Regions from separate parts of the Mesorhizobium ciceri biovar biserrulae genome, predicted to be linked through region 2. Evidence: predicted binding sites of a transcription regulator. Region 2 holds the regulator's gene; each other region holds the start of a gene.
What was found. Region 2 encodes PhoB, which activates phosphate uptake and scavenging genes when phosphate is short. Its sites were predicted from a motif close to TGTCATNNANCTGTCAT; they were not measured.

Region 1: A4R29_RS09570 (LTA synthase family protein) is a predicted target of PhoB. The motif match lies at 3,268-3,284, and genes of this name have one in related genera.
Region 3: A4R29_RS10075 (RNA degradosome polyphosphate kinase) is a predicted target of PhoB. The motif match lies at 1,917-1,933, and genes of this name have one in related genera.
Region 4: A4R29_RS22700 (acid phosphatase) is a predicted target of PhoB. The motif match lies at 3,391-3,407, and genes of this name have one in related genera.

Annotation. Positions count from the first base shown of each region.
Region 1 covers NZ_CP015064.1:2,136,304-2,141,164, forward strand. The annotation lists gene A4R29_RS09565 (pilus assembly protein) at 1-1,250, shown strand, start outside; gene A4R29_RS09570 (LTA synthase family protein) at 1,298-3,253, opposite strand; gene fabD (ACP S-malonyltransferase) at 3,507-4,448, shown strand; gene fabG (3-oxoacyl-[acyl-carrier-protein] reductase) at 4,509-4,861, shown strand, end outside.
Region 2 covers NZ_CP015064.1:5,593,196-5,598,056, forward strand. The annotation lists gene A4R29_RS26365 (sugar ABC transporter permease) at 1-63, opposite strand, end outside; gene xylF (D-xylose ABC transporter substrate-binding protein) at 206-1,246, opposite strand; gene A4R29_RS26375 (ROK family protein) at 1,516-2,763, shown strand; gene phoB (phosphate regulon transcriptional regulator PhoB) at 2,780-3,469, opposite strand; gene phoU (phosphate signaling complex protein PhoU) at 3,486-4,193, opposite strand; gene pstB (phosphate ABC transporter ATP-binding protein PstB) at 4,220-4,861, opposite strand, start outside.
Region 3 covers NZ_CP015064.1:2,231,916-2,236,776, reverse strand. The annotation lists gene A4R29_RS10075 (RNA degradosome polyphosphate kinase) at 1-1,785, opposite strand, end outside; gene A4R29_RS10070 (zinc-finger domain-containing protein) at 1,997-2,242, shown strand; gene A4R29_RS10065 (FAD-dependent monooxygenase) at 2,262-3,503, shown strand; gene A4R29_RS10060 (TIGR02117 family protein) at 3,578-4,246, opposite strand; gene A4R29_RS10055 (amino acid ABC transporter ATP-binding protein) at 4,358-4,861, opposite strand, start outside.
Region 4 covers NZ_CP015064.1:4,813,245-4,818,105, reverse strand. The annotation lists gene A4R29_RS22720 (cupin domain-containing protein) at 1-229, opposite strand, end outside; gene petA (ubiquinol-cytochrome c reductase iron-sulfur subunit) at 544-1,104, shown strand; gene A4R29_RS22710 (cytochrome b) at 1,122-2,423, shown strand; gene A4R29_RS22705 (cytochrome c1) at 2,452-3,324, shown strand; gene A4R29_RS22700 (acid phosphatase) at 3,452-4,147, shown strand; gene A4R29_RS22695 (alpha-hydroxy acid oxidase) at 4,324-4,861, shown strand, end outside.

The sequences.
Region 1 (4,861 bases), 2.9 Mb from region 2:
AAGTCGTGCTGGTGCTGGACAACACCGGCTCGATGGCCGGCGCGCGGATGACGGCGCTGAGGACGGCGACAAAATCGTTGCTCGACACGCTCGAAGCGGCGAAATCGCCAACGCGCAAGATCCGCGCCTCGCTGGTTCCTTTCGTGACAGCCGTCAACGTCAATGGCGACGGCTTCGACCCGTCCTGGATCGACATGGACGGCAAGTCGTCAACCAACGGCGTCAATTTTCCCGTCATCGACGGCAAGCGGCCGAACCACATGGCGCTTTTCAAACAGCTCAAGAAGACCGGATGGGCCGATGCCGGATGGAATGGCACCGGATGGAAAGGTTGCGTCGAGGCGCGGCCAGGCGCTTACAATATCTCCGACACGCCACCCGACCCGGCCAAGCCCGACACGCTGTTCGTGCCCTACTTTGCGCCGGATGATCCCGAAGACGCCCAGAAGCCGTCTGGCTCCTATGGCAATTCGGATAAATACTACAACAACTCCTATCTCAACGATGTCAGCGACAAAACCAGGCTTGCCCAGTCGGGCATCAACATTCTGGGCATCGATCTCAGCAACCTGCTCGGCAATCTCATCGAACTTCTGTCGCCCGATGACAGGGATGCCAGGGAAAAGATCGCCAAATATGTTGCGCCCGCCAAGGAACTCATCACCGAGATCGGCTCTCCCGTCACTGTCGGCCCGAACCGTGCGTGTCCGACCCCGGTGGTCCCCCTGACCGACGACTTTGACAAGCTCCGCAAGGCGGCCAGTCAGATGACCGAGTGGAATGGCTCGGGTACCAATGTCTCCGAGGGCCTGTCGTGGGGTATGCGCGTGCTGTCGCCCGCCGCGCCCTACACCGACGGAGCGCCGTGGAAGACGCCTGGGATCAGCAAGATCGTGCTGTTGCTCACCGACGGCGAGAACGTCGTCTATGGCGCCAGCGAACAAGAATCGACAAAGTCGGATTACACATCCTATGGCTATCTGGCTGGCGGCCGCTTCGGATCGGACAACCAGACGACCGCTGCGCGCAATGTCGACGGCTGGACCAAAAACGTTTGCACGCAATTGAAGAACGAGGGCGTGCAGATCTACACCATGGTGCTGCAATCCGACACCGCAGCCAACCGTGCACTTTACAGCGCCTGCGCCTCGGATCCGAGCAACTATTATGCCGTCAACGATCCGACCAAACTGCCGAACGTGTTCCTTCAGATCGCCAACAACTTCACGAAGCTGCAATTGACGAACTGAACACGCGACCCGAGACGGACCAGCAGGCTCTGAGGAAATCGCTGGCCTCAACTCGTATGGGCGGCGACAATCTTGTCGACCGTTTCGGGGAAGAAGTCGGGTGCCGCGTGGCGTTTGCCGAACATCATATCGTACTGCAGCAGGCGGAAATCGCGGATCGCCGGATCGATCTCCTTCTGCCGCGCCCAATCGGGCGTGGCCTCGCCAGCCGGCGTCAGCAGCAAATTGCGGTCGACGACACGGTAGTGTTCGCTCATCTCGCCCAGGAAGCCGGTGTAGTAGGGATGGCTGATGCCGGCCGTCTTCAGGATATGATAGGGCAGGAAGGCCGGGCTGACGGCGCCCATGTGCTCAGCTGGCCCGGTGCGGTTCGACCAGATGACCAGCGGCGTCTCATGATGCTCGAGGGCAGCCTCGGGCGACGCTTCCTTGCGCGGCGCGACATTGTCCTTCAGGAAGCCGGTTTCGACATAGACCGGCCCGAGCGGCGGCAGATGGTCGCCGAAGAAGGCGATCACGGTTGGGCGGGAGCGTGTCTTTGCCCATTCGACGAGGCGTTCGAGACCGCGATCGGCATCGGCTGAGCCTTCGGCGTAGCTGAGCAGCGATTCGCGCGCCCACTGGCTGATCGGCGCCTGCACCCTGTGCGTGGGACTGTAATAGCGGTTCGGTTCGTAGGGACCGTGGTTTTGCAGGCTGACCGCAAAGAAGAACACCGGCTCTTCGCTGGCGTCGGCCTCGCTGATGATCTCGTCGGTCATCGCGGCATCCGATGCCAGTGGCCCGCGCTTTTGCATTGGCGGCAGCGTCTCTTCCGACTTGAAATCGTTGAAGCCGAAATCGGCGTAGACCGCGCCACGGTTCCAGAACCAGTTGGTGCCCGGATGGATGGCGCGCGCCCGATAACCCTGGCTCTTGAGGAAGGTTGCCAGCGACGGCGTCGGCGTGCGCACATATTGCTGGTAGGGGATGCTGCCGGCCGGCAGGAACGCGTTGGAGAAGCCGGTCAGCGCCTCGAACTCGATATTGGCGGTCATGCCGCCGAACTCCGGCGAGAACATCGAGCCGGAGCGCAGCGCCCGCACATTGGGGATCGGATCGGGCGTGATGGTGACGCCGGGCAGCTTGGTCGGGTCCCAGAAGGACTCGCTCATGACGATGATGATGTCAGGCTTCTCGGCCGGCACCGAGGCGGTCACATCGGGCCTGGCGATCGCCGCGATCGCCTTGTCGGAATAGCCCGGCGGCGCAGAGACATGCGCCATCGGCACATTGAGCGCAAAGGCCAGCGCAAAACCGTTGGAGGCATAGTTTTCCTTCTGGTCCCACATGATCGGGATGATCTGCAACCGGTCCCTGGTCCAGGAGAAGGTGGCATAGTCCATGATCGAAACGAAGAAGGCGAGCAGCGGCACTGCCAGCGTCAGCCGCGCAAGGCGTCCCTTGCGGCTGAGTGCGGGAACCTTGCGGCGCCACATCCGCCAGCCATAGACGAGCAGCGACAGGCCGGCGACGATGCCGACGACCATGGCGAGCGCGGTCATCGGCCGGTCGCGCACCAAAAGCGGCAACAGCGCAAAGATCTGGCGGGCATAGAGGAAATCGGTCGGATAGAGCGGATCGCCGAGATAATGCGACTTCTGGTGGCCGACGAAGGCAAGCGATAGCGTCAGCGGCGCGACGATCATCAGGCTCTGATGGCTGCGGCCCAGCACCGCATCGAGGCCGATCAGGATCAGCGCGAACACGACGATGGTGGTCCAGCCCGGCTTGAGCGGCTGCAGGAAGAAGGAGACCGTGCCGGCAAAGTCGCCGCGCACGATCAGTTCGATGGCAAACACCAGGACGGCGGCGATCGCCAGGCTGATCAGCCCATAGCGCACGACCGGCCATCTCCTGCCCGGCAGATAGCCGGTGGAGGGGTCGTCTTCCAGGAACTGTGGCGCGGCCTTGCCGGCGCGTTTGTAACTCTTTGCCACTTTAACTTCCCCACCCAGCGACAAGCACGTCACTCGATTGTCATGGAATTGTCACGCAAAGCTAGCGCCTGTGGCCAAAATAAGAAGAGCCAGCAAACGAATCGTGAGCGGTTTTCATCAGGAGTGATCGCCAAAAAGCCTTTCGGAACAGGCACTCGGCGGATGAAGCTGCCGTCGAGCAGGGTCGAACCGGGCTTGACTTGGCGGCCTGCCTTGCGTCACAGGCAAGAAAAACTCGTCTATCAGGCAAGCAAAACCAGCCCTTGGGAGCCCGCGCATGGCCGTTGCATTCACCTTTCCTGGACAAGGCAGCCAGGCAGTCGGCATGGGCAAGGATCTCGCCGAGGCCTTTCCCGAGGCGCGCAGAATTTTCCAGGAAGTCGACGACGCGCTCGGCGAAAACCTGTCGAAGCTGATCTGGGAAGGGCCGGAAGAGACGTTGATGCTGACCGCCAACGCGCAGCCGGCGCTGATGGCGGTGTCGCTGGCCGCGATCCGGGCGCTGGAATCGCGCGGCTTCTCGCTGAAAGGCAAGGTCGCCTATGTCGCCGGTCATTCGCTGGGCGAATATTCGGCGCTCGCGGCCGCTGGCTTCGTTTCGGTTGCCGATGCCGCCAGGCTGCTGCGCATCCGCGGCAATGCCATGCAGGCGGCGGTGCCGGCCGGCGAGGGCGCCATGGCGGCGATCATCGGATTGGAACAGGCCGATGTCGAAGCCGCTTGCGCGGAAGCCGCCAAAGGCTCCGTCTGCCAGATCGCCAACGACAATGGCGGCGGCCAACTGGTCATTTCCGGCGCCAGGGCCGCGGTCGAACTGGCGGCGAAACTGTGCACTGAGAAAGGCGCCAAGCGCGCACTGATGCTGCAGGTGTCCGCGCCCTTCCATTCGGCGCTGATGGCGCCGGCCGCGAACGTCATGCGCGACGCACTCGCCGGTGTGACAAAGAATGCGCCGGTCGTTCCCGTCCTCTCCAATGTCACGGTCAGCCCGACCAGCGATCCGGACGAGATCGCCCGCCGCCTGGTCGAGCAGATAACCGGCCGCGTACGTTGGCGCGAGACCGTGGAGTGGTTCGGCGCAAATGGCGTCACCACGCTTTACGAGATTGGCGCCGGCAAGGTGCTTTCGGGATTGGCGCGGCGCATCAACCGCGACATCGCCACTGCGTCGGTCGGCTCGGCGGCTGAGGTCGAGGCAACGCTAGCAGCGCTTGCATAAAGCCCCATTTGATCCCATTCCCTGCAAAAGGGGTGTTCTCTTCTCAATCAGGAGACAAAAATGTTCGAATTGACTGGCCGCAAGGCGCTCGTCACCGGCGCATCGGGAGGCATCGGCGAGGCGATCGCCCGGATGCTGCATGCGCAAGGCGCGATCGTCGGCCTGCATGGCACCCGCATCGAGAAATTGGACGCGCTGGCTAGCGAGCTTGGCGACCGGGTCAAGCTGTTCCCGGCCAATTTGTCCAACCGTGACGAGGTCAAGGCGCTCGGCCAGAAAGCCGAGGCCGATCTCGAAGGCGTCGACATCCTGGTCAACAACGCCGGCATCACCAAGGACGGGCTGTTCGTGCGCATGTCGGATGCCGATTGGGACAGCGTGATCGAGGTCAATCTGACCGCCGTTTTCCGGCT
Region 2 (4,861 bases):
GACGGCGCCGAGTTCCGACGCGCGCGCCGTATCGGCCTGCGGGTTGGACGTCGTGTCGGTCATGATTTCCTCCCACCGGCTGGCCGTCTGACGCGCATGCCGGAGCCCAGCCTAGAAGCTATCCGCATGATGCGGAAACACAATTCTTTGAGAAAACGCCGCGGCTTTTGGGCCGCGGCGTTCAGATATTTCGAAGTGGTCCGGATCAGTTACAGGCCGCGACGGTGCCGGCAGCGACACCCGCGCAGACTTCGTCCTTCTTGATCCAGCCAGCGTCGATGACGACGTTGAGATTGTCCTTGGTGATGGCAACCGGAGTCAGGAACAGCGACTTGACGGTGTTGCCGCCCGGCGTCGTGAAGTCCTTGGCGCCGGCGATGTCGCTCGTCTTCTTGCCGTCGGCCAGTTGCGAGGCGATCTCGGCGGCATTCTTGCCGAGCTCGCGCGCGTCCTTCCACACCGACACGGTTTGCGTGCCCAGGGCGATGCGGTTCAGCGCGGCGTGGTCGCCGTCCTGCCCCGAGACCGGCACGGTGCCGGCCAAGCCTTGAGCCGTCAGCGCCGCGACGACGCCACCGGCAGTGCCGTCATTGGCCGCGACCACCGCGTCGACCTTGTTGTCGTTGGCGGTCAGGAACTGTTCCATGTTCTTCTGGGCGTTGGCGGGCAGCCAGCCATCCGTGTAGGCTTCGCCGACATTCTTGATCTTGCCGCTGTCAATGGCTTCCTTGAGCACTTCCATCGAGCCCGAGAACAGGAAGTCGGCATTGGGATCGGCACCGGAGCCCTTGATGAAGACGTAGTTGCCTTCCGGCTTGACCTTGAACACTTCGCGGGCCTGCATACGGCCGACTTCCTTGTTGTCGAAGGTCAGGTAGAAAACATCCTTGTTCTCGATCAACCGGTCATAGCCGACGACCGGAATGCCTTCGTCCAGCGCCTTCTGCACGGCCGGGCCGATGGCCGAAGCATCCTGCGCCAGGATGATCAGGGAATTGGCGCCCTGCGAGATCAGGCTTTCGACGTCGGTAAGCTGCTTGCCGGGATTGGACTGCGCATCGGCGGAGATGTACTTGTCGCCGGCGGCCTCGATCGCCGTCTTCATGGCGGCCTCGTCGGTCTTCCAGCGTTCCTCCTGGAAGTTGGACCACGAAACGCCGACGACCTTGTCCTTCGCCTGCGCGACAGACGCGAGCGTCAGCGACATGGCGGCACCCGCCAGGATGGCGGCTGTGAATCTTTTCATATTATCCTCCCTGCGCCGCGTATGGCGCGACCAAACTGGCCCGAGGGCCGGCACAGAGGCCCTATTTTTTCGAGCCTCGAAAAAATACTGGGCCAACGCCCGAACGCTGTCAACATCGATTCTGATGGATTTTGATGTCGTCTCGAATTTTTTTCGGGCCTCGGAATAAAAAAATGACACGGCGCGCGGCTTCTGCCAGTATTTGACCGCGTCACCGACAGCGTTCCAGGGCAGGAAGAACCGCGGCGACCGGGAGGATATGAAAGAGCATGTCGGTCGGAATCCGCCACGACGATTTGCGCCGCCGCAACCGCGCGATGGTGATCGCGGCGGTGCGCCGCGCCGGACAGCCGTCGCGCACCGAGATCGCCGCAACCACAAGCCTCAGCCATTCGACGATCTCGGCGATCTCATCCGACCTGATCGTCGAAGGCATCCTGACCGAAAGCAAGCCGAGCGAGGCCGGCTCGCTCAAACGCGGCCGTCCGCAGGTCGGCCTCAGCCTCAATCCGGAAGCGGCCGCGGTAATGACCGTGGTGCTGTCGCTGAACTTCCTCTCGGTCGCCGTCATCGACTATGCCGGCCAGGTAATATCCGAGGAACAGCGCCGGCTCGACACGCTGACGATGTCGCGCGACTCGCTGATCGGTGAGTGCACGGCAATCGTGCGTCGCCGCCTGGAAGATCCCGACCTGGACGTGCGCAGCATCGCCCGTATCGCGCTGGCCGTCCAGGGCATCACCGACACCCGTGCCCGCGCCATGCTGTGGTCGCCGATCACGCCGCACACCGACATCGCCTTCGCCGACCTATTCGAAGACGAGTTCGGCATCCCAGCCATTATGGAGAACGACTGCAACATGATGGCGGTGGCGCTGCGCTGGCGCGACCCCGATCGTTACCGCGACGATTTCATCGCTATCCTTTTGTCGCACGGCATCGGCATGGGGCTGGTGCTGAAGGGCGAATTGTTCACCGGCACCCATTCCTCGGGCGGCGAATTCGGCCACATGATTCATCGGCCGAACGGGGCGCTGTGTCGCTGCGGACGGCGCGGCTGCGTCGAAGCCTATGCCGGCAATTATGCCATCTGGCGCAACGCGCGGCAGATGGGCGAGGATGCAGAACCCGTCGCCGATGTCAGCGATGCCGACATGCGCGCCCTGGCTGCCGCCGCCCGCGAAAGGGACGGACCCGAACGGGAAGCCTATCGCAAGGCCGGCGAAGCGCTCGGCTACGGCCTCGGCAGCCTGTTCGCGCTGATCGATCCGGCGCCGGTCGCCATGGTCGGCGTCAGCGCCGCCGCCTTCGACCTGATCGAGCCGGCATTGCGGCAAGCGATTGCCCAGACCGCCGGCGGCCAGCATTCCAAGTCGATTTCCTTCGACACCGAGCCGAACGAACTGCCGCTGATCCGCGAAGGCTGCGCCATGCGGGCGCTGATCTTCGTCGATCAGGAGATTTTTGCGCCGGGCGTGCAGGCGAGATCCGGTTTCGGCGGCAAGAACGTGGCGTGAGTTCAAACGAGGGAGTTCAGTCCTCGCGAATGGCGTAACCCGCCCCACGGATGGTGCGAATGACATCGGGCATGCGGCCGTTGTTGACCGCCTTGCGCAGCCGGCCGACATGCACATCGACCGTGCGTTCGTCGATGTAGATCGTCTCGCCCCAGACATTGTCGAGCAGTTGGCTGCGCGAGAACACGCGGCCTGGATGGCGCATCATGAATTCAAGCAGGCGGAATTCCGTCGGCCCGAGCCGGATCTCGCTCTTCTTGCGATAGACGCGGTGCGACTCGCGATCGAGCACGATATCGCCGACCTTGAGCACGCTGGACAGCACTTCCGGCTTGGCCCGGCGCAGCAGCGCCTTGACCCTGGCCATGAACTCCGGCGTCGAGAAAGGCTTGACCAGATAGTCGTCGGCACCGGTCGAGAGGCCGCGCACGCGGTCGCTTTCCTCGCCTCGCGCGGTCAGCATGATGATCGGCAGCCGCTCGGTCTCGGGACGCATCCTTAGCCGGCGGCAGAGTTCGATACCGGAAACCGCAGGCACCATCCAGTCGAGCACCAGAAGGTCTGGAACGTTCTCCTGCAGCCGGATTTCGGCCTCGTCGCCGCGCGTCACCACTTCGACCTGATAACCTTCGGATTCGAGATTGTAGCGGAGCAGCACGCCTAGCGGCTCCTCATCCTCCACCACCATGATGCGTGGCGCGATCATCGGCTGGTCACCCCTGTCATGCCGCTGGCGCGGACATTGCCGTCTCGTCCTGCTTCGGACGATTGGCTGGCAACTGCGTGCCGGTCAAAACATAATAGGCATTTTCGGCGATGTTGGTCACGTGGTCGCCGATCCGCTCGAGGTTCTTGGCGCAAAACAACAGGTGCGTGCACGCCGTGATGTTGCGCGGATCTTCCATCATGTAGGTCAGCAGTTCGCGGAACACCGATGTGTATTTGACGTCGATGCGTTCATCATTGTTTCTGAGCGTGGCAAGCGCTGCCGCGTCAGCGGCGGCATACTCGTCGACGACCCCCTGCACCTGGATCAGCACCAGCTGCGCCATTGCGTCGATCGAATGCGAAAGGTCGTGCGGCGTGACGCTCAGCCCGACAGTGCCGACGCGCTTGGCGATGTTCTTGGCAAGGTCCCCGATGCGCTCGAGGTCGCCGGCCATGCGGATCGAACCGACCACCGCACGCAGATCGTTGGCCATCGGCTGGCGCTTGGCGATCAGCGTGATGGCACGATCGTCCAGCTCGCGCTGGCGTGCATCCATGATGGCGTCATCGGAAACCACCCGCTGCGCCAGCGCATTGTCCGAATTGAGCAAAGCCCTGGTCGAGCCACCGACCATCGAGCGGGCGAGATCGCCCATGTCGCGGATCAGCTGGCTGATCTGCTCCAGATCCTCATCGAAAGATGCGACGGTATGTTCACCCATGATCTTCGTCCCTCATATGCCAGAGATCAGCCGAACCGGCCGGTGATGTAGTCCTGGGTGCGTTTGTCGTCGGGGGTGGTGAACATCTTGTCGGTGGCGCCCTCCTCGACCAGATAGCCAAGATGGAACATCGCGGTGCGCTGCGACACGCGCGCTGCCTGCTGCATCGAATGGGTGACGATGACGATCGTATAGTTCTGACGCAGTTCGTCGATAAGTTCCTCGACGCGAGCGGTGGCGATCGGGTCGAGCGCCGAACACGGTTCGTCCATCAGGATCACCTCGGGTGACACGGCGATGGCGCGTGCAATGCACAGGCGCTGCTGCTGGCCACCGGAAAGACCCGTGCCAGGTTCCTGCAAACGGTCCTTGACCTCGTTCCAGATCGCCGCCTTCTTCAGGCTGGACTCGACGATCTGATCCATGTCGGCCTTGCGCTTGGCCAATCCGTGGATGCGCGGACCATAGGCGACGTTCTCGTAGATCGACTTTGGGAACGGATTGGGTTTCTGGAACACCATGCCGACGCGCGCCCTGAGTTCGACGACATCGATGTTCTTGTCGTAGATGTCCTCTTCGTCGAGCGTGATCTTGCCGGTTACCCGTGCTGAATCGATGGTGTCGTTCATGCGGTTGAGGCAGCGCAGGAAGGTGGACTTGCCGCAGCC
Region 3 (4,861 bases), 3.0 Mb from region 2:
GCGGATGTTTTCCGACAGGCCCGGAACCTGCGGCCGCAGGCAGCAGATGCCGCGCACGACAAGGTCGATCTCGACGCCGGCGCGGCTGGCATCGTAGAGCGCGTCGATGATGATCGGATCGACGAGCGCGTTCATCTTCATCCAGATGCGCGCCGGTTTGCCTTGCACCGCGTAGGCAATCTCGTCGGCAATGTGCTTCAGGATGCGGCTTCTCAGCGTGAACGGCGAGATCGCCAGCCGCATTTCGTCCGTCGGCTCGGCATAGCCGGTGATGAAATTGAACAGCTGGGCGACATCGCGGGCAATCGTCGGATCTGTGGTGAAGAAGGACAGGTCGGTGTAGATGCGCGCGGTGACCGGGTGGTAGTTGCCGGTGCCAAGATGCACGTAGTTGCGCAGCTTGCCGTCCTCGCGCCGCACCACCAGCGACATTTTCGCATGTGTCTTCAGTTCGAGAAAGCCGAACACCACCTGCACGCCGGCCCGCTCCAGGTCGCGCGCCCAGCGGATGTTGGCTTCCTCGTCGAAACGCGCCTTGAGTTCGACCAGCGCGGTGACCGACTTGCCGGCCTCGGCCGCGTCGACCAGCGCGCGCACGATCGGGCTGTCGTTGGAGGTGCGGTAAAGCGTCTGCTTGATCGCCACCACCTCCGGATCGGCCATTGCCTGGCGCAGGAACTGCACCACCACATCGAAGGATTCGTAAGGGTGATGGACGACGATGTCCTTCTCGCGGATGGCGGCGAAACAATCGCCGCCATGCTCGCGGATGCGCTCGGGAAAACGCGGATTGTAGGGCGTGAATTTCAGGTCGTCGCGGGGAACGGCGACGATCTCGGAAATCTGGCTGAGCGCCAATGGACCGGTCAAGACGCTGATGCGGCTGGACGACACGCCAAGCTCGCCGGCGACGAAATCGCGCAATTCGCCAGGCATCAGCCTGTCGAACTCGATGCGGATCACCGATCCGCGCCGACGCCGCTTCAGCGCCGTTTCGAACAGGCGCACGAGGTCCTCGGATTCCTCCTCGACCTCGATATCGCTGTCACGGATGATGCGGAACGTGCCGGAGCCCTTGACCTCATAGCCGGGGAAGAGCTTGCCGATATAGAGGCCGACAGCCTCTTCCAGCGGGATGAAGCGGACATGATGCTTGCGGTCCGGCAGACGGATGAAGCGCTTCAGCGCCACCGGCAGGCGCAGCAGCGCGCTCATCTCCTCGCCATTCTTGCGATGGCGCAATTGCAGCGCCATCGAGAAGCCGAGATTGGGGATGAACGGGAACGGATGCGCCGGGTCGATCGACAGCGGGGTCAGCACCGGGAAAACCTGCTCCTGGAAATGGTCTTCCAGCCAGATTTTCTCGTCCTTGGTCAGCGCATCGCGGGTGATGCTCTCGATGCCTTCCTTGTTGAGCAGCACGGTGAGCGCCGAAAGGCTCTTCTGCTGGTCTTCCTGCAGCCGCTCGACCTCACGCAGCAGCTGTTCGAGCTGCTGTTCGGGGGTGCGGCCGTCGGGGCTCTTCAGCGTGATGCCCTCGCGCACCTGGCCGGCAAGACCGGCGACACGGACCATGAAGAACTCGTCGAGATTGGCGGCCGAGATCGACAGGAAGCGGACGCGCTCCAGCAGCGGGTGATTGAGGTTCAGCGATTCCTCGAGAACGCGCCGGTTGAACTGCAGCCAGGAAAACTCGCGGTTGACAAACCGGTCAGGGTTGCCGCCTTCCGGGCGAGCCACCTCGACATCCACGAATTCGTTCTGCACCGGCTTCAGTTCGTTCATGATTCCCGCTCTTCCACACCCGCTCAAGCCGGCTAGCCAGTCACTCTAGCGACCCATGGTCCCTCCCGAAAACCGAAATCGGTTTTCGGGCCATGGGTTAACCGGCTTAACTTATCCTCTGACAGGCTTTTGCGACAGTTTGATTTCATCGAACTTGCAAAGAGGCCTGATATGATCCAGATGCAGACGAGACTGCGTTAAGGAGACGACGATGGCAGGCGGTTCCATTCCCCATTTTCAGAACGATGCGGGCTATCCGGCAATCGACATCGGCGTGAAGGAATTCATGTGCACGGGCGCCAATCCGCCTTTCGACCACCCGCATGTGTTTCTGGACATGGGCGACGACAATGAAAAAGTCTGTCCCTATTGCTCGACGCTCTACCGCTATTCGCCGAAGCTGAAGGCGACGGAAACGCTGCCGGCCGGATGCATCTACATCGAACAGGCCGCCTGAGACTTTCGCGACCAGCCCGATGAACGACACGCGTTCCCGGCAAATTGTCGTCGCCGGGGCCGGTGTCGCCGGATTGACCGCAGCCCTTGCATTCGCCTCGCGCGGCTACGCGGTTCGGGTGTTCGAACAGGCGCAGCGCCTGGAAGCTGCCGGCGCCGGCATCCAGCTCTCTCCAAACGCGACGCGCATCCTTCGCCAGCTCGGCGTGCTCGACCGGCTGCTGCCGGCAGCTGTGCGGCCGCAAGCCGTGGTGTTGAAGAAGGCCGCGACCTTGCGTGAACTGGCGCGCGTGCCGCTGGGGCAAGCCGCCGAAACCCGCTGGCAAGCACCCTATCTCGTCGCGCACAGGGCCGATCTGCAGAGCGCATTGACCGCGCGCGTTGCCGAGGTGCCGGATATCCATCTCACCACCGGCGCGCGCATCGGCGACGTTGCCTCCGGCCCGCATGGCATCACGGCGACGGCCGAGATCGACGGCAAGACCATCGAGGCGGAGGGCTTCCTGCTGGTCGGGGCCGATGGCGTCTGGTCGTCGGTGCGCGCACTTGTCGACTCGGCCAAGGGGTCGGCTTCGCCAAGAAACCATTTCTCCGGCGAACTGGCCTGGCGCGCGACCATCGCAGCCGATAGCGCCGCGGGGCAGAGCTTTGCCGCCATCGGAGCCAGGGACTGCGTCACCACCTTCCTGCATCCCGGCTTCCATATGGTGGCCTATCCCGTCAGCAAGGGTGCGGCCTTCAATCTCGCTGCCTTCACCAGGGGCGACCGCATTGCCGAGGGCTGGTCCGGCAACGCCGACGCCGGGATCCTGACCCGAGCTCTTGCCGGCACTGCGGCAGAACTTGCCCGTCTGGTCGAGCAGGCCGGCCCGTGGACCGCGTGGCCGATCCACACTGTCGACCCGCAACAGCCCTGGACAACACCGAACGGCATGGCGCTGATCGGCGACGCCGCGCATGCGATGACCCCATTCGCGGCGCAAGGTGCGGCCATGGCGATCGAGGATGCGGCGACGCTTGCCGACGCCGTCTACGCCTCCCCTACGGACCCGCTGGCCGCGCTTGCGGTTTGGGAGCAGTCGCGGCGGCCGCGTGTCGCGCAGGTCGCCCGACGCGGCGCTGTCAACCGGCTGGCCTGGCATGCCGCAGGGCCGGTGGCGATTGCGCGCAACGTGTTCCTGAAAATGCGCTCGTCGGAAAAACTCGCGGCGGATTTGGACTGGCTCTATGGCTGGCGGGCACCGGAGGCTGACGAAAGCTGAAACCTGCGAAAGGTTGGCGGGACAGAGGGGGGTGTGAAGGAACGCGACACTCGCCAATTCGCGGAATGCCCACGCTAATTATACAGCCGCATCGATAGCCCGAGCGATACAGGCAGCGGGTTCCACCAGCCGGTGCGCAGGCCTGCGGTGCGCAAGGCGGCCGCCGTCCAGGTGTTGCAGCCGATCAGTGCGTTGAAATGGCCGTTGGCTTCGTAGAAGCCGTCGAACCTGGAATAGGCCGCGTCCGGAACGAGGATCGGGCCTTCCGGTCCGCGCTGGAAACTCGCATCGATGAAATCGAGCAACGCCGCGAACCGGTCCTCTGTGATGTCGAACCCCGCGATGTCAGGACGCGGTTCGAGGATGTCACCGGCGACATCGACATGCATGACCGACGCGTCGAGGGTCAGTGCCTTCATCACCGGTACCGCCTTCAGCTCGGACCATGTCGGCGTCTCCAGGTAGAAGGCGCGACCGCCCCAGCCGAAGACGATGTAGCGGACCTCCGGCCTGTCGGCCGGTATGCCGGCGTCGACCAGGAAGTGGAAACGCCGGCGCACGGCATCGTCGACCGGGATGGCGATATCGGTGTGGATCGGATTGTTCAGCACCAGGATGTGGCGCGTCGCGGCGGGCATGGCGGCGGCCGCCGGCCACAGCGGCCGCGGCACGAGGGTGCCCGTCGTCACGGCGAGAGCGACGACAATCAACAGAAGGCCTAGAAAACGTCCCAGTCTCTTCATGAAAGGCGGCTCTGCAAAAGCGCTCCAGCGCGACAGGAACGGTCGCCTGTTATCCCATACGCAAAAGAGCCCGGCAGTGTTTCAGCCGGGCTCCTCGCAAACATCGAAAGCCTAGTGCAGGATCTGCGACAGGAACAGCTTCGTGCGCTCATGGCGCGGGTGGTCGAAGAACTCGGCCGGCGTGTTCTGCTCGACGATCTGGCCCTGGTCCATGAAGATCACCCGGTTGGCGACCTTGCGGGCAAAACCCATCTCGTGGGTGACGCACAGCATGGTCATGCCTTCTTCGGCAAGGCCAACCATGGTCTCCAGCACTTCCTTGATCATCTCCGGATCGAGCGCCGAGGTCGGCTCGTCGAACAGCATGATGCGCGGGTTCATGCACAGCGAGCGGGCAATCGCCACACGCTGCTGCTGGCCGCCGGAAAGCTGGCCGGGATATTTGTTGGCCTGTTCCGGGATCTTGACGCGCTTGAGGAAATGCATGGCGATTTCCTCGGCCTGCTTCTTCGGCGTCTTGCGCACCCAGATCGGCGCCAGCGTGCAGTTCTCCAGGATGGTCAGATGCGGGAACAGGTTGAAGTGCTGGAACACCATGCCGACCTCGCGGCGCAC
Region 4 (4,861 bases), 780 kb from region 2:
GGCCGGCGGATGCCTCGATTTCCTGGTCGCCGACAGTGAACAGGCCGGTGCCCTGGCGGATGATGAAGATCTCCGCGTAGGGATGTGTGTGCAGGCGCGGGCCGCCGCCGACATCAGGTAGATAGTTGAAGATCAGGCAGGAGTTGGAGCCGTAGGCGCCACATTGCAACTCGCCCTTCCAATGGTCGGAGCGAACGGCCCAGGTGTCGCGGTCTATGACGTGTGCCATGATGACAAGGATAGGCCCGGCTGGGGCCTTGTGTCGAGCCGAACAAGGGCGTCGGATTTGCGGGTGTTTCCCGGTTGTTTAGTGATGGTTGGCGGCTATCCGGCGTCGTGTTGACCGGCGGCGGATTTTGTCCCCGCGACAATCTGCCCTTGTGCCTTCACCCGTCTGGACAAAAACGGGCTTCACGCATAAACCGAAGTCCAAATGCCGGAGGAATTCGCAAGCCTGTTCGCCATGCGCTGTCGGGTTGGCGTAATTGAGCGGGGAACAAGGCTCAACCACCGGCACGGAAGAGGCGAAAGGATCAGGCACCCGTGAGCGCAACCGACACCCAGGATCCCAACCGTCGTGATTTTCTCTACGTCGCCACCGGCATGGCCGCAGTGGTCGGCGCGGGTGCTTTCGCGTGGCCGTTCATCGACCAGATGCGCCCTGACGCCTCGACGCTGGCGCTCGCCTCGGTCGAAGTCGACGTCGCCTCGCTGACGCCGGGCATGTCGCTGATCGTCAAATGGCGCGGCAAGCCGGTCGTGGTCCGCAACCGCACCGAACAGGAAATGAAGGACGGCGAGGCGGTCAAGCTGGCCGATCTCAAGGATCCGATCGCCCGCAACGCCAATCTCCCGGCCGACGCACCGGCGACCGACGCCAATCGCACCACGCCCGGCAAGGAAGCCTGGATGGTGATGGTTCAGGTCTGCACGCATCTCGGCTGCATTCCGCTTGGCCAGGAAGGCGATTTCGGCGGCTGGTTCTGCCCGTGCCACGGTTCGCAATACGACACCGCCGGCCGCATCCGCAAAGGCCCGGCGCCGGAGAACATGGCGGTTCCGGTATTCAAGTTCATTTCCGATACCAAGATCCTTATCGGTTGAGGCAGGGGGATATTTCGATGAGCGAGGGACACTCGACCTATACGCCCAAAACCGGTCTCGGACGCTGGTTCGACGCCCGCATGCCGCTGCCGCGGCTGGTCTATGACAGCTTCGTTGCCTATCCGGTGCCGCGCAACCTCAACTATGCATGGACCTTTGGCGGCATCCTGTCGATCATGCTGGTGGCGCAGATCCTGACCGGCATCGTGCTGGCCATGCATTACACGGCCGACACCAATCTGGCCTTCGGCTCGGTCGAGAAGATCATGCGCGACGTGAATTCGGGCTGGCTGCTGCGCTACATGCATTCGAACGGCGCCTCGTTCTTCTTCGTCGCCGTCTACATCCACATCTTCCGTGGCCTCTATTACGGCTCCTACAAGGCGCCGCGCGAACTGCTGTGGATCCTCGGCTGCATCATCTATCTCCTGATGATGGCGACCGGCTTCATGGGCTACGTGCTGCCGTGGGGCCAGATGAGCTTCTGGGGCGCCACCGTCATCACCGGCTTCTTCAGCGCCATTCCGCTGGTCGGCGACTGGATCCAGCAGCTGCTGCTCGGCGGCTTTGCCGTCGACAACCCGACGCTGAACCGTTTCTTTGCGCTGCACTATCTGTTGCCGTTCATGATCGCAGGCGTCGTCGTTTTGCACATCTGGGCGCTGCATGTCGTCGGCCAGTCGAACCCGACGGGCATCGAGGTCAAGTCGAAGACCGACACCGTGGCCTTCACCCCCTACGCGACCATCAAGGACGCGTTCGGCATGATCGTGTTCCTGTTCTTCTTCGCCTATTTCGTCTTCTACCTGCCGAACTATCTCGGTCATCCCGACAACTACATCGTCGCCAACCCGCTGAAGACGCCGGCCCACATCGTGCCCGAATGGTACTTCCTGCCGTTCTACGCGATCCTGCGCGCCATCACCTTCAATGTCGGGCCGATCAACTCCAAGCTCGGCGGCGTGCTATGCATGTTCGGCGCCATCGTCATGTTGTTCCTGGTGCCTTGGCTCGACACTTCGAAGGTGCGCTCGGCTGTTTACCGGCCCTGGTACAAGCTGTTCTTCTGGCTGTTCGTGGCCGATGCCATCCTGCTTGGCTGGCTGGGCTCGCAGCCGGCGGAAGGCAGCTATGTGTTCATGGCGCAGATGGCGACATTGTTCTACTTCGCCTTCTTCCTGATCGCGCTGCCGGTGCTCGGCCTGATTGAGACGCCGCGACGGCTGCCGAACTCGATCACCGAGGCGGTGCTTGAGAAGAACAAGGGCGGCAGCGGACATCCGGCGGGCGCTACGGCGGCTCCGGAAACCAAAGGCTGAGCGGGTAGAGAATCTAAGGGGATTTGGCATGAAAAAGATTCTCACCTCGCTGGCGCTGATCGGCCTTGTGGCCGTCGCCGCTGGGGCCGCGGGCACTCGGGCGATCGCCGCCGAAGAGGCACACAATGTGGCCAATCCGACGCATTTCCCGATCGACGAGCCGAAGGAAATGGACTGGAGTTTCACCGGCCCATTCGGCACCTATGACAAGGCGCAGCTGCAGCGCGGCCTCAAGGTCTACAAGGAAGTCTGCTCGGCCTGCCATTCGATGAACCTGGTGGCGTTCCGCACGCTGTCGGACCTCGGCTATTCCGATGCGCAGATCAAGACGCTGTCGGCCGAGTACACCATCCACGACGGTCCCAACGATGCCGGCGACATGTTCGACCGTCCGGGCAAGCCGTCCGACCACTTCCCGCCGCCCTTCGCCAATGAGGAAGCCGCCGCTGCCTCCAATGGCGGTGCTGCTCCGCCAGACATGTCCCTGCTGGCCAAGGCTCGCGGTGTCGAACGCGGTTTTCCGCAGTTCGTCTTCGATATCTTTACCCAGTACGACGCGGGCGGCCCCGACTATATCCACTCGCTGCTGACCGGCTACGACCAGACGCCGCCGGCCGGCATGGTCATCCCGGAAGGCACCCACTACAATCCGTACTTCATGTCCGGCGTGTCGCTGAAGATGCCCAAGCCGCTCTCCGACGGCCAGGTGACCTATGATGACGGTGCGCCGCAGACCATCGACCAGTATTCCCGCGACGTCTCCGCCTTCCTGGCATGGGCGGCCGAGCCGCATATGGAAGACCGCAAGAAGACCGGTTTTCGCGTTCTGGTGTTCTTGCTTTTGTTCGGCGCGCTGGTCTATCTCACCAAGCGCAAGGTGTGGGAAGGCGTGGCGCATTAAGCCACACGATCAAGTGATCACGAAGGGCGCCGAGAGGCGCCCTTTTGCATTTCCAGAAGCCGGCCATGTCACATGGCCGTCACCGCATCCGGCGATCCTGTGCTGCTCTCATCAAAGGATCGCACCCATGAAAAGATACGCATCGCTCGCGGCAGGCCTGTTGCTGCTCATCGTCGGCTCGGCCGCGCAAGCGGAGGACGCCCAGCCTTTCGTCACCAACAAGGATGTCGACCTGACGATGATCCTGCCGCCGCCGCCGGCAAACGATTCCGCGCAGACCAAGGCCGAACTCGGCGAGGTGCTGATGCTGCAGGTGACACGCACGCCCGAGATGGTGGCCAGCGCCGTCGCCGATGCCGACGAGAATGTCTGGCGCTTCGCCAATGTCATGGGGCCGAAATTCAACAAGGAAACGCTGCCCAAATTCAGCGCCTTCTTCGACCGCGTCGTGGCCACCGAAGGCGCCGTCGTCGATCCGGCCAAGGATATCTGGAAGCGCCCGCGTCCGCACCAGCTCAGCGACCTCATCAAGCCGGCGGTCAAGTTGTCGAGCTCCGGTTCCTGGCCGTCCGGCCACGCCACCGTCGGCACCATGATGGGCATTATCCTGTCCGATATGGTTCCTGAAAAGCGCGCAGAGATCATGGCGCGTGCGGCCGAATACGCCCACAACCGCGAGGTCGGCGGCATCCACTATGCGTCCGACGTCGAGATGGGCAGGATTTCCGGCAGCGTCATCGCCGCGGTCCTGCTCAACCGGGACGACTTCAAGGCCGAGTATGAAGTGGCCAGGGCCGAGCTTCGTTCGGATCTCGGCATGTAATCTTCGTCAATCGGATTAGACCAGAAAGGGGCGCTTCGGCGTCCCTTTTTTTGCTCATGGCCATGTCCGGAGGGCAGCTCGAAAAATAGTCCGTTGGCACGCCGACAACAGGTTGATATTCGATGCATCGAACGGTGGCGAGAAACTTGTCCCGCCATGGCCTTTGGAATTCGATGATGCGGCTCAGCGACTGTCACAACTTTTCCGATTACCGCCGCATGGCGCAGCAGCGGCTGCCGGGGCCGATCTTCAACTACATCGACGGCGCGGCCGACGACGAGGTCACCTATCGCCGCAACACCGAAAGCTTCGAGACCTGCGATCTGGTTCCCAACGTGCTGCGCGGGGTGAGCGAGGTCGACATGTCGGTGACGGTCATGGGCCAGAAGCTGGCGATGCCGTTCTATTGCTCGCCGACCGCCTTGCAGCGCCTGTTCCATCACCAGGGCGAGCGCGCGGTCGCCAAGGCCGCCGCCAAATACGGCACGATGTTCGGCGTGTCGTCGCTGGGCACCGTCAGCCTCGAGGAGGCGCGCAGCATCAGCAGCGGCCCGCAGGTCTACCAGTTCTATTTCCACCGGGATCGCGGTCTTAACCGGGCGATGATGCAGCGGGCAAAGGCGGTCGGGGTCGAGGTGATGATGCTGACCGTCGACAGCATCACCGGGGGAAACCGCGAGCGCGACAAACGAACCGGCTTTGCCATTCCCTTCA